DNA from 3 places in the Paraniabella aurantiaca genome. Region 3 is predicted to be linked to each of the others. Evidence: riboswitches for the same ligand, from Rfam matches in the RefSeq annotation. Region 3 holds a riboswitch; each other region holds the start of a gene.
The links. A riboswitch is a leader RNA that binds a small molecule or an ion and turns the genes downstream of it on or off. The one in region 3 is predicted to bind cobalamin.
Positions count from the first base shown of each region.

Region 1 (4,281 bases), on a different contig from region 3:
TAGCTTAAGGAAGTATGATGTATGGATATCTATCCCTTTGATGGAAACAGCGCCCAGGTTGATCATGCTCCATCGGAATAAATTATTAGCAGGGATGGCTATAATTTTATCCTGCACCTTGTTGATATAGGCATCTGCCTGCAGGGTGATGCCCAGTTTTAGCGGTAAAAAATATTCGTTGTATTGTGCGCCAATATTGTATTGGTTTGAATACTCAGGTCTTAATGTGGTAGTGCCAACAATAGTGTAGTACAAATCATTAAACGTGGGCATTCTGAAAATGCGTTTATAAAAGGAGCGAAAGCTAAGGGGAATGCTACTCCATGGTTTCCAGGAAATATTGATCGCCGGAGTTAGTTCCTGCTTTTCGGTGGCTGCATCGTCGCGCTTTACTTTTTCGTTAATAAAGCTGCCCAGTAAATTGCCTGATATGGTTATGGGAGCCCAGGACATTTCCGTGGCTATAGCAACAAGTTTTGTACTACGTGTAGGATAGGCGAAGTCATCGAGGTTCGCCTGCATGCGGTTTATCGCCCAATCGGTTGCCAATGATAACTTCCACCATTTTTTGATGGTAAACTCATTCACCCATGAACTGTAATACTCCTGTTGCCGGTAGTTGTTATTGAGTGGCGCCCCTCCTATCTTTTTAATAGTGGTATCTAAGTAACGGGTAAAATCATTTGCATATTTAAACCGGAGTAGCGTTCTGTAGCGTTGCGAAAACCGGTGTTGGAAAGAGCCTTGTGTGAAAAAGTTCTGATCCCATAGCCGTTGTGAATTATAAAAACGCTCTGCAACAATGGCCCCGGGTAAGCCTCGCTCGGAGTTGTAAAAATACCCTTGTATTTTCCAGTGTGTGGTCGTGTCTTTATTGAGATTCTGTATAGCCAGCTCAATTCTTTGCGAAGCAACATCTGCATTTTGCCGTACAATGGAGGTATCGTAAGCCCATTTTTTATAACGTGTTTTATACCTGCCATGTGCGTTGATGAGCTCGGCACTGACGGTGGTGGCTATATTGGCAGTTACTTTTTGCTGCCAGTAAACAGAAGGATTAACAAGCCCGAAGGAGCCGGTTTTTAACGCAGCTTTTAAATGATACGATTGACTATCTTTAAAATTAGGTTGCTGTGTTGTTATATAAAAGGAGGATGCGCTGCCAAGGCTTTTTGCAGGCTGAAATATATCAGGATTCTGGCTATTGTATAATGAGATGGCTTCAACATTATCCAGTGAAAACTTACCCAGGTCGATGATGCCGTTTTGAGCATTGCCCAGTTGCATGCCATCATAAAATACACCCACATGTTGTGTTCCCATGCCACGCACGTTCACGGTTTTCAGCCCGCCAATACCTCCGTAGTCTTTTAGCTGTACACCTGAAAAATAACGGATGGCATCTGCAACAGAGAAGCTGTTTAAACGCTGTAATGCTTCGCCCGATAGCACTTGCACGGGCGAAACAGATGCAGCCAGGGACTTTTTTTTAGTGCCGTTTACCTGAACTTCTTCCAACTCACGGGTAAGTATGCTGTCGCCTGTTTGTGCACCCATCTCTTTGGGGCATAACAGTACCGACAGCAATAAACATAAGCCTGCCAGGGCTTTTAAAACATACTGCATTAACTATTTGATTAAATGAATCAAACAGCTTTGCGAACAACTGAAAACAAATATGTTGCTATAAAAAGCATTTGCGTTCAAGCTTCAGTCCACGAAAGCTTAACATCTGTCTGCTTTGGCAGGTCTCCTGACTTGTTCTCATTTTGAGCAGCCTTCCCGTTCCAACGTTTTCAGAACAGTGGCTAAGATTTGTCAAAATGTTTTTTAGAACTTACAGTAGCGGGACTGTTCAGGATTTGCACCTGATTCCCTTTTAATCAATAGCGCCCGGAAGGCGTATTGAACCAATGCGGCGCGAAGGTAGGTGTATTTTTTAAAGAAAAGGAGATGAATTATAAAAGGATAAAAGAGAAAGCTGTAATCTTATAAGAGGATTACAGCTTTTCAAAAGAAGAGTATAGGTTTTATCAGACTTAAAACGTTACTTACTCATTTACGACCTGCACGGTTTGTGAATACCGTTTGGTTCCATCCTTATCAACCTGGGCGATGCGTATAAATAAGGTATTATCTCCAGGACCTTTTGCTACATCTCTTTTGTTACAAGCGCTGACAACAATAAATACGGCTAATACCAGCAGAGATACCTGACCCCATTTTTTACCAGACCTGAATCCGGCAATAGTCAACACGGCTAAAAGTGAAATTCCCAACATCATGCCCAGGCTGTCTTTACCAAGCGTTATTGCATAGTTTATAGTGCTGCTGCTATTTCCATCAATGGCTTTGCTATCCACCGTTTTAATTGTTGCAAAGGTTTTACCATCAACCGATCCTTCAATCTCAAAATGACTGTTGTTGGTTTCAGACTGCGTTGTCCAGTTAATATATAAGTTAGCCTCTTTTCGGGTGGCCTTAATAGTTCCAAAGGTTACGGGCAATGCAGCGTTATCTATTACTTTATAAATAGTGTTACCAGATAATGACGCTGCATAAAGCGTTCCGTTTTCGGCCTCACCAAAAGCCACGATATCAGCCGGGAAACCCGCATCCGGTAGTTGAAGCATTTGAGTTCTGTCGGGAGTGATTACCCATTGGTTGTCGGACACATAATCTGCAAAAATATAATAACCGGCCAGGGACGGGAATTCGGTACCTCTATACACAAATCCGCCTGTAACAGATTGCCCGCCGACAGTATTATCGCGCCCATAGGTGTAGATTGGCTCAATATAATTAGATGCTGCCTGGCATCCTGCAGTATTATAAGAAGCCAGTCCTTCATAGCAACGCCACCCGTAATTGATACCACCGGTGGAGCCGGCCGGCCGGTAGTTAATTTCTTCCTGGGCACTCTGCCCAACATCAGCAATCCACATATCGCCGTTGGCCCTGTCAAAGCTCCATCTGAATGGATTTCTCAGGCCTATAGCCCAGATCTCGTCTGCTATATTAGGGTCGGATACATAGGGGTTGTCGGGGGGAATAGTATAGGGAAGTGTATTGACATTAATGCGAAGCATTTTGCCCAGCAGGCTATTACCGTTTTGTGCATTATTGGATGGATCTCCGCCGCTACCTCCGTCTCCCGTGCCTAAATAAAGAAAGCCATCATTGGGTCCAAACACTATTTTGCCTCCATTATGATTATTAAAAGTGGGATGCGGAATATTAATGACGATTTGCTTTGAGGCGGGGTCTGCACTGTTGCTATTGCCGCTGCTGACACTGTAACGTGCTACTTCCAGGCTAAAATCGGGGCGGGTATAGTAAACAAATAGGAAGCCATTGGTTTCGTAATTGGGATGAAATGCCAGGCTTAATAAGCCTCCCTCACCCGCCGTACCAACATCGCTAACGGTAAGAAAATCCTGGATATAGTTGAGGTTTTGGTCATATACACGAATGGTGCCTCCACGTTGCACTACAAAAAGCCGGTTACTGCCGTCGCCGGCATTAACAATATCGATAGGAGTTGTTAGGCCACCACCGGATATGAGGGGCTGGTAGCCAATATCTGGAGTTGTTTGTGAAAAGACCGGAACAATAAAAATGAAGCATGCCCAAAAGGTCAAAAGGGTGTTGAGGATGCGTTGGATCATAAAAATAGTTTAGGGGTTAAAAACTATCAGCAATGTCCAAAAAGCAAATATTGAGCCGTTCTGCGGTTCCTACCAGCTCAAAGTCAATATATTCTAAAACTTAATGTTTTTACGAATGGTGTCCATCAGGGCGTTTAAACCGTTCCAGCTACCCTGGAAAAATTGATCCTGCTTAAATGAGGGTTTGAATTGATTTTCAACTATAGCTTTGGCTTCATCATCACTAAGCAGCCGCGAAACAAACGGACCATAATCAATCCTGATACGTCGTAACTGTTTGCTGATGCTGACGGACATACATCGGTCACTTTTGCCATGAATACCCGACCACTCATCGAGTAAGATTTTATTACCCTGATCAAAGTTTTCGGCGGTTACTGCCGGATCGTTTACGGTTGTAATTCGGATAGGGATCAGGTTGCTTTTTTCAAATACCCTGGCAAGGGAATCCAGTTTTTTCTCTTCACCGGGTGTAAATATGTTTTCGTAATCGTATACGTAATTGATACCGGCCGGGGTTGCAACCTGTTGTGCAGGAAGAATTACTTTCGTTTCCGTTTTTCGTTTTGCAGCAGTGTTATTGACTTTGCCGGAAGAATTACATGCCGATGAT
Region 1 covers NZ_JBLOSY010000001.1:1,587,862-1,592,142, forward strand. Annotated here, with positions in the region: gene ACLOAU_RS06760 (TonB-dependent receptor plug domain-containing protein) at 1-1,626, opposite strand, end outside; cobalamin riboswitch at 1,727-1,930, opposite strand; gene ACLOAU_RS06765 (PQQ-dependent sugar dehydrogenase) at 2,052-3,668, opposite strand; gene ACLOAU_RS06770 (TPM domain-containing protein) at 3,762-4,281, opposite strand, start outside.
Region 1: linked by a shared signal. The riboswitch ahead of ACLOAU_RS06760 (TonB-dependent receptor plug domain-containing protein) and the one ahead of metE (5-methyltetrahydropteroyltriglutamate--homocysteine S-methyltransferase) in region 3 are both predicted to bind cobalamin.

Region 2 (4,281 bases), on a different contig from region 3:
TGGTATAGTAAGCAGGCATCGGGTTGGGGCCGCCTAAATCATATTCGCCGGGAATACGTTCTCCAATATACCTGAACGCCGGAGCTACGGTGAGGTTCTTAACAGGGTTCAGTGCCAGCGTACTATTTACAGTGAAATTAGGCCGGCGGAAAAGATTTCTGGATGACAGGCCTGCATTAATTCCCCGCCCATTGATATAAGTAAAATTACTTACCCACTGCCCTATTTTACCTACGGCTATATTGCTTTCTACCTCAAATCCGTAATCATTCTGCTCATCCCGATTCATATACTTACTTGCAAAAGTTTCGGGATCGGTATAGTAAATGATCAAATCTTTGATGTCTCTTTTGAAGGCTACAAGTCGTAACGAGTTTTTTTGATCGTTGGTAAATGTTTGTACCCCTAGTTCATAATTCACACTTTTCTCAGGCGCCAAATCCCTGTTACCATATTCACTATATAGTTGATACAATGTAGGAACGTTGTAACCGCTTGAAATATTGACAAAAACCCGTGTTTGTTCATTCACGTTGTAAGATGGATTAAATGTAAATGTTGTGTTGTTACCGTACAAACTATTATGATTTAAACGACCTCCTACTTCCAGATTAAAGCCCCGTATATCTGTAAAAAGAGCTGATGCATAGCCAGAAAAGTTCCTAACACGTGCAGAATCATCCTGAATGGGAAAAGCATCGTAGGGCCCATAATTGGAAATACTATTAAATGTTTGATTTGTTTTCTGAAAAGTATGCTGCAGCCCAGCCACCAGTGAAATATGGCCAGTGAAATCGTGGTTGCCATATAAGTCTGTTACAATAGAACGGCCTTTTAAATTATTTTCAGACCAGATTGTATAAAAAGAAGCATTGGGATCAATTCTTAGTGCACCTATGTCAGTACTATCATTGTAAAAAAACCGGTCGGAGTTGATAAAGCTTTGAACCAGGTGCAAAGCCGACTTCGAGTTCTTATAATTAACGCTTACACTGTTCACCATGTTTTTAATACGGGCCCTTACATCCCTGTCGTCCTGGTATGCACCGCCGTCAGCATCCGTTTTAAAGAAGCCATAATTATTGGTGTAATTAACGGTTACAGATGGCGAAAACCGGTAGCCCAGATTCGCCTGGAAACCATCCTGCTTTAAACCATCCTTATCAAATCCCCTGCTTCCCATGCTGTCGTATGCGGCAGAAAAGCCATCGGTATTAACCCGGTTATAATTTAAATGATAGGAGAATTTATCAACGTTTCCGTTTACGCCTGCACCTACTCTCCATGTATTATAACTTCCATAAGCAACAGTGGCTGAAGCCCCTATTTTTCGGGGACCACCTTTTTTGGTAATTATATTTACTACTCCTGCTACTGCTGCGCTTCCCCATATTGTACTTTGAGCACCTTTCAGTATTTCAATACGCTCTATTTGGTCCGGATTAATATTATTAAGATCATAGGTATTGGTGATCATGTTAGGGTCCTGAAGAGGAACACCATCGAGAAGAAACAATGTATTGCCGGTTGCCGCGCCACGCAGATACAACTCCTGATTACTTCCCGGCGCATTATTAGCTCCTACGGTAAAAACACCAGAAAACTGGTTTAATATTTCGGTAAGCGATTTTCCGCGATTGTTTATTAATGTAGATTGGTCTATCACCGTAACTACTTTTCCGGTCTGTGATTGTTTTTGTGATTTTTTTGAGGCCGTTACAATCACCTCATCTAAATTCCGATCAGAACCTTTTTGGATTTGAGCCTGAAGCGTGCTACAGAATGGCAGAACAGCTAATACTACAATTACTTTTTTCACTCTTAAATTGTTTTAGTTGAACGGCAGGGCAAAAAGAAACATAAACGCAGCAGCGGTTACATTTCACGCTTTTTCACCCGAAAGCCTGAATAATATTGAATGAAAATTGGCAGGTCTTCTGGCTTGGTTCAACTTCGCTCCCTTCCCATCCGCCCGTCGGCGAACAGTGGATCATGAGCGAAAACAGGAATCTGTAATTCCTGTAACCTTACAGCTACGGGGATAGCGCCGGACTCCATGCCTGCGGCAGACAAGTACACCGGACTTCCCTTTTAACTCCGCTAACTGCGGAGACCAAAATTCGGCGCAAAAGTACAGAAATGTATTAAGCTTGTTTCAACATGAACAAGGGGTCTTAAAATACCTACCCGCCCAAGGCTCCTGCTATTTCTTAAAATATATGCCTACGCAGCCCTCTCGCAGGTATTACCTGACTAATATAATTACACAACCTTCACAATATTTGAAATCTGGTGCAGCGGCTAAATCATATTGAAGCTATAACAGCTTATCCCAAGAGCATCATTTTAAGTACTACAGCACCTGCACTATACTATAAAAGGCAACGCCGCTTCGGGAACCACCTTTACAACATCATCCATGGTTACAAGCGCCGGCGGAAGCGCAGGTCCCGGAGGTGGCAGATAACCCTTACAAAAAAGATAATGACTATAAAAACATTTTAGGATCGGCTCATAGTCAAAGAAAAGCTTTCTCTTAGTGAGGGAGCTTTCCTCTTATATAACCATACACCCAGGTACCGGCAATAGCACTGAGCAACACTACTGCTACAACAGTAAACCCCGACCCGATCTGTGCAAATAAAGGACCCGGACAGGCCCCGGTCATGGCCCAACCTAGTCCAAACATAAGCCCTCCGAAAATCTGGCCTTTATTAAATTTTTTAGATTGAAAGGTAACAGGAGTTCCATCTATGGCCTTTAAACCCAACTTCTTTATTATCCAAACAGAAATAATTCCCACAACCACTGCACTTCCTATTACACCATACATATGAAAACTCTGCAGCCTGAACATCTCCTGTATACGAAACCATGAAACGATCTCGGCTTTTACAAACACAATTCCAAAAACAATACCCACCAATAAATACCTTAAATTATACGCAATATTGGTATTGACAGGTTGGGTATTATCTGAAGACTGGACTTCAAAATCAGTAACCTTATTGTTCATTGATGTAGTTTTATAATTTCATGATGATAGGAAGTAAAACATTGGCCATGACAAAGCCACCGGCCATAAAGCATATCGTTGCCACAAGAGATGGCCATTGCAGATTACTTAGCCCCATAATGGCATGACCACTTGTACAGCCACCTGCATAACGGGTGCCGAAACCAACCAGGAATCCGCCAACTATCAATAGTATAAAACTCCGCAAGGTTAGTAAATGTTCCCAGCTAAATATTTCCTGTGGTAGTAAATGCCTGGTATCCGTAACATTATAGGCCCGTAGTTCTGCAGCCAATGCGGGCGCTATAGATACTGCGTTGCTGTCAGATAACCAATGCGCGGCTATAAATCCACCAACGAGGATGCCTGCTACAAAAAACAGGTTCCAGATCTCTTTTTTCCAATTGTATTGAAAGAAGGGAATATTGGCTGGGAAACAGGCTGCACAAATATGCCGAAGGTTGGCTGATATACCAAAATGCTTGTTGCCTAGTAATAATAAAGTGGGTACAATCAACCCTATCAGAGGGCCGGCCACATACCAGGGCCAGGGCTTTTTAATTAACTCCATCATAGTCCATAAAGTTAACCAATTGCCCAATCATTATTTATTATTAAAGCGAAAACAACCCTATTAGTTCATGCAGCAGAATATAGGTGCCCATTAGCAAAACGAACCACCCAAAACCTTTTTTCAAAAAACTTCCATCAATTTTTTGACCAATCACCGAACCAATGAGAACCCCTATAACAGATATCCCCGTTATTTTAAACAGCAAAGGCCAATTCATTTGATGATGGGTTACATCATCGGCAAAACCTATGAGACTATTCAGCGTGATTATTACCAGCGAAGTACCAATAGCTTTTTTTATGGGCAGCCGGAGCAATACTGTTAAAGCAGGTATTAACAGGAAGCCCCCTCCAGCACCCAATAAACCTGTAACCAGTCCTACTGTAATACCATATAAAGCAATAGTACCGGCTCCTGCCTTGTGAACAACGCTCCTATTCTTTTCCTTATCGTCTTTTATCATTGAAAAGGAGGACACAATCATTAGACTGGCAAACAACAACATGGTCAGAAGAGACACCGGCATTTGATATCCGGCAATACTTATAAATGAAGGAAGATGAGGTATAAGATAATGCCTTATACAGAAAACGGTAACTATTGATAAGGTTCCAAATACGACAACCGTTGTAATGTCAACTTTTTTATTTGCGAAGCTATTCACTGAACCAACCAGGCTGGTTATACCCAC
Region 2 covers NZ_JBLOSY010000003.1:313,305-317,585, forward strand. Annotated here, with positions in the region: gene ACLOAU_RS24590 (TonB-dependent receptor plug domain-containing protein) at 1-1,819, opposite strand, end outside; cobalamin riboswitch at 1,911-2,133, opposite strand; gene ACLOAU_RS24595 (DUF6691 family protein) at 2,537-3,016, opposite strand; gene ACLOAU_RS24600 (YeeE/YedE family protein) at 3,027-3,590, opposite strand; gene ACLOAU_RS24605 (sulfite exporter TauE/SafE family protein) at 3,631-4,281, opposite strand, start outside.
Region 2: linked by a shared signal. The riboswitch ahead of ACLOAU_RS24590 (TonB-dependent receptor plug domain-containing protein) and the one ahead of metE (5-methyltetrahydropteroyltriglutamate--homocysteine S-methyltransferase) in region 3 are both predicted to bind cobalamin.

Region 3 (4,281 bases):
GCAAATGCCTCCAGTAATTCCATTTGAGAGCGCGAGGTTTCTATAGTGATCACATCGGCATCCATTGCTGCCACATGCTCAATGATATCATTAAACTCGCTGTAGCACATATGTGTATGGATCTGTGTTTGATCTGCTACACCGCTGGCAGCTATACGAAAGGCCTTGATGGCCCAGTTAAGGTACTCTGGTTGTTTTCCCTTCCTTAACGGCAAACCTTCCCGGATAGCAGCCTCATCGATCTGGATAATACTGAGACCCGCTTTTTCGAGCGCCAATACCTCATCACGAATAGCCAGCGCGATCTGGTTAGTAGTAACACTGCGTGGCTGATCATCGCGCACAAAAGACCATTGTAAAATAGTAACCGGGCCTGTCAACATACCCTTCATTAGTTGATTGGTTTGTGCAGCGGCAAAGCTGCTCCAGCGCACGGTCATATCCCTCGGGCGACTGATATCACCATAAATAACCGGTGGCTTTACACAGCGGCTTCCGTAGCTCTGCACCCAACCGTTTTTAGTAAACAGGAAACCATCCAGTTGTTCACCGAAATACTCCACCATATCATTGCGCTCAAACTCTCCGTGTACTAATACATCCAGCCCAATCGACTCCTGCCAGCGGATTGCTTCGATAGTAGCTTCTTCAATGGCCTGTTCATATTGGTCAAGTGTCAGGTCTCCTTTTTTATACCGGGCTCTCAGTTGCCGTATATCATCAGTTTGAGGAAAGGAACCAATGGTTGTAGTGGGAAACGCAGGAAGTTGAAAGCGATTACGCTGTACTTGCTGGCGAATAGGGAACGGGCTCTTTCGTGTAGCATCTGATTCATGAATGGCGGCTACCCTTTCTTTGACTGTTTTTTTGTGCACCTGCTCCGATTGCGCCCGGCTTTCGATAGCAGTTTTGTTGATCAGTAATAAATTATCATCCCCTTCAACGATCAGGCTCAAATCGCCTACTTCGTTTAGTTTCTGTTTAGCAAAAGCCATCCAGTTTTTAATCTCAGGATCGATGGTCGTTTCCAGATCCAGGTCAATAGGACTGTGCAGCAAAGAACATGATGGGGCAATTATTATTCTATCGCTACCTATTTTTTCAATGGCTTTATTGATAAATGACAATGATCTTTCATAACAGTTTTTCCAAACATTCCTCCCATCTACCACGCCTAGCGAAAGAATAAGATGATCAGGTATGGCCGCAAGCACTTCATCTAGCTGTTCAGGAGCCCTTACGAGGTCGATATGCAAAGCAGCTACCGGCAGGTTTACGGCGAGTTGTGTATTATCAGACAGGCTTTCAAAATAAGTGGCTACCAGGATCCTTATTCCTGCCGTTTCTTTGGCGATATACCGGTAGGCATGCTCAAAGGCTGCTTTTTCTTTTGCCGACAGATCCAACGTTAAAAATGGTTCATCCAGCTGTATCCATTTGGCTCCCAGCTGTTTCAGGCGGTTCAGAACAGCTATGTACGCCGGTAATATTTTTTTAAGCAGATCTATTCTTTCAAAACCGGTTTCCTTTTCCTTGCCCAGTAACAAATAACTAACGGGTCCGATCAATACGGGTTTAGCCTTTTCACCCAGCAATGCTTTTGCTGCCATGTATTCTCCAAAAACTTTTTGGGAGAACAATTTAAACTCCTGGTCTGCAGCAAATTCAGGCACGATATAATGATAGTTGGTATCCAGCCATTTGGTCATTTCCATAGCTGTAATATCTAAACCATCTTTCTGGTAACCGCGTGCCATTGCAAAATACAAATCCATTTCACTATTGGTTTTTACATCGGTTAAAACAGGCGTATATCGTTTAGGAATGACACCTAACATCAGGCTCATATCCAGTACTTGGTCGTAGAAGCTAAAATCATTACAGGGTATCAGGTCCATGCCGGCCTGAAGCTGCGTTTGCCAGTTTTCGTCCCTGATCTTAAAAGCAGTGCTCTGCAGATCTTTTAAATCAATGGCGCCTGCCCAATACTGTTCGCAGGCCTTCTTTAACTGTCTTTGACTACCGATACGCGGGTAGCCGAGGTTTTGCGTTTTCATCGAAAAAATGTTTTAAAAATGAATAAATGCTTTTTACGGCCCGGGCGCATAGCAGGCAAACCGGCTGCGTCCTGCAGCTTCAGAGATTACTCCCGAACCAATCGGCTCCATTATGCGAAAGCCCGTCTTACTAAACAAGGCAGGTCTCCTGGCTTGTAATATCCCGGTCATCCTTCCCATGCCGCCCTTAGCAACACAGTGGACATACCAGACCGGAACTTTTTTCATTACTTACAGTTGCGCGACAGCCCGTGATTTACACACGGTTCCCTATTAATGCTGATTTACATCGGTAACCTTGTTTAGCGGATGTATCAATAATTAGATACTTAAAGCAAATCTATTCCATGCAGATTAAAATGCTACATAAATAAAATAAATTAGTATATAACACTAAAAATAATAAGATAAGTAGAATAAAATAACAAAATAGATCAAATATGTTACAGGATTTAGTGCTTTAAAAGGATACTGATCCCAAAGAATAATATGCCTCCATGCCAGGTGACCATTATTGTTATATAAATGTACCGGTACCGCTCTGAACACACTGTATCCACTTACATCTTCGGGCATCAATAATAGTGTTGAAATAAATTTTGTGCAAACGTATGCGCAAATCAGTTTTCACACAGGTTCCGTTTCGTTTTCTATTGTTGTTAAATAAAAGAGCTCAACTGCTATAATGGGCTCCTGAAATAATATCCCTGTAAAGGCCTGTTTAACCAAATTGTAATCAGCATATTACTAAAAACAATCCCATGTTTGGATCTTTACTGTTTTTACATGTTGACTTTAGTTGTTCATTGCAAACTCCCATAACCCGTAATACATAAAATTTTCTTTTAAAATTTAACAGATGCCCTGCAGTTGTTTAGCTTTTCCCATTATCAATCTAACTCTATACATTTGCGTCCCGAAGACTCTATGCAAGGAAAAAATTATACGCTGGCTGTTTTTGATTCAGACAGGGCCATGCTGAACGCATGTGCGTTAATATTAAAGGAACAGGACATCGACATTCATGCTTTCGCTAATAGCGGAGACTTTGTCGATCAGCTTCAACGTTCTGCACCGTCGGCTATTTTGCTCGACAATTCTATTTTGCCGCATGGCGGACTTGAGGTATTGCGTTTACTGAAACAACACAATGAGCTTAACAAGATACCCGTCATTTATATGACCGCTAACGGAGCTATAGGCGATAAGGTATTAAAGGAAGGTGCGGAGTATTTACTGATCAAACCCTTTGATTTACTGCAGCTCACTGCTACTGTGCTTAAGGCATGTGGCGCCGGCCATTAACATATCTTACCCCCTCAGGTAAAAATCATCCATAAAGCTGGTTTTACCGGCTTTTCTAAATCAGGTCCGATCCGGCTCCCTGCTTATAATATCTGTAATTAAAATATGGCCTTCATCAAATAGCGTAAAAACAAAATCCTGTTTATTTAACGCTTCCTGATCGATTATTTCATGGGTAAAAGCCAGCAAGATAATTACCTGCTGAATAAACTCATCAGATTCTGATTTCGCAAGCAGCTGTACTACCTGCTCATAAGTTAATTTCGAATTCATAAGCTATTTGCTGGGTATTAAAAATATAGCAACTATGGCTGCAACCGCACTCCTTACGTATCTATATACTCCTCCACGATCTTGCCGCATTTTTCGGCCAGCCTGGTTTCTTCGCCGTCTATTTTCCTCATTACATCATATAAAATGTTCCACAGAAGCTATCAGGGCTCAATGCTCCTTTTAGTTCGCCAGGTGATTAATGATGAAACCTACAGGTCATGAAGTAAGTTGGTCGTAAGGCCCCGTAGGGTATGCCTCCACCGACCTACCTTATCTTTAACCTCAATCGCTTGAAAGTGGCAAGTATGTATTTCTCAAGCAGATTGAAAACCAAACCCACCATTACGAATACAGATGCCCCTATCTTCCAGAAAGGAAGCGGTTCATTGAGCACAACAGCAGCACTTAAAAATCCGATAACCGGTATCAAAAGTGTAAACGGCACTACTGCTGCGGTTGCGTAGGAGTTAAGCAAAAATCCCCATAGACCATAGCCAACATGAGTGGATAAATAAACAATATAAAGGATGGCTAAAACAGTCGGCAGTGATATATTTTGAAGAGCACTAACCATGCGTTCGGGCCCCTCAATAAAAAACGAAAGGAGCATCATAAAAGGGAAAGCCACCAGGTTGCCCCAAACAAC
Region 3 covers NZ_JBLOSY010000002.1:1,682,852-1,687,132, reverse strand. Annotated here, with positions in the region: gene metE (5-methyltetrahydropteroyltriglutamate--homocysteine S-methyltransferase) at 1-2,057, opposite strand, end outside; cobalamin riboswitch at 2,179-2,373, opposite strand; gene ACLOAU_RS21275 (response regulator transcription factor) at 2,985-3,362, shown strand; gene ACLOAU_RS21270 (hypothetical protein) at 3,423-3,635, opposite strand; gene ACLOAU_RS21265 (EamA family transporter) at 3,901-4,281, opposite strand, start outside.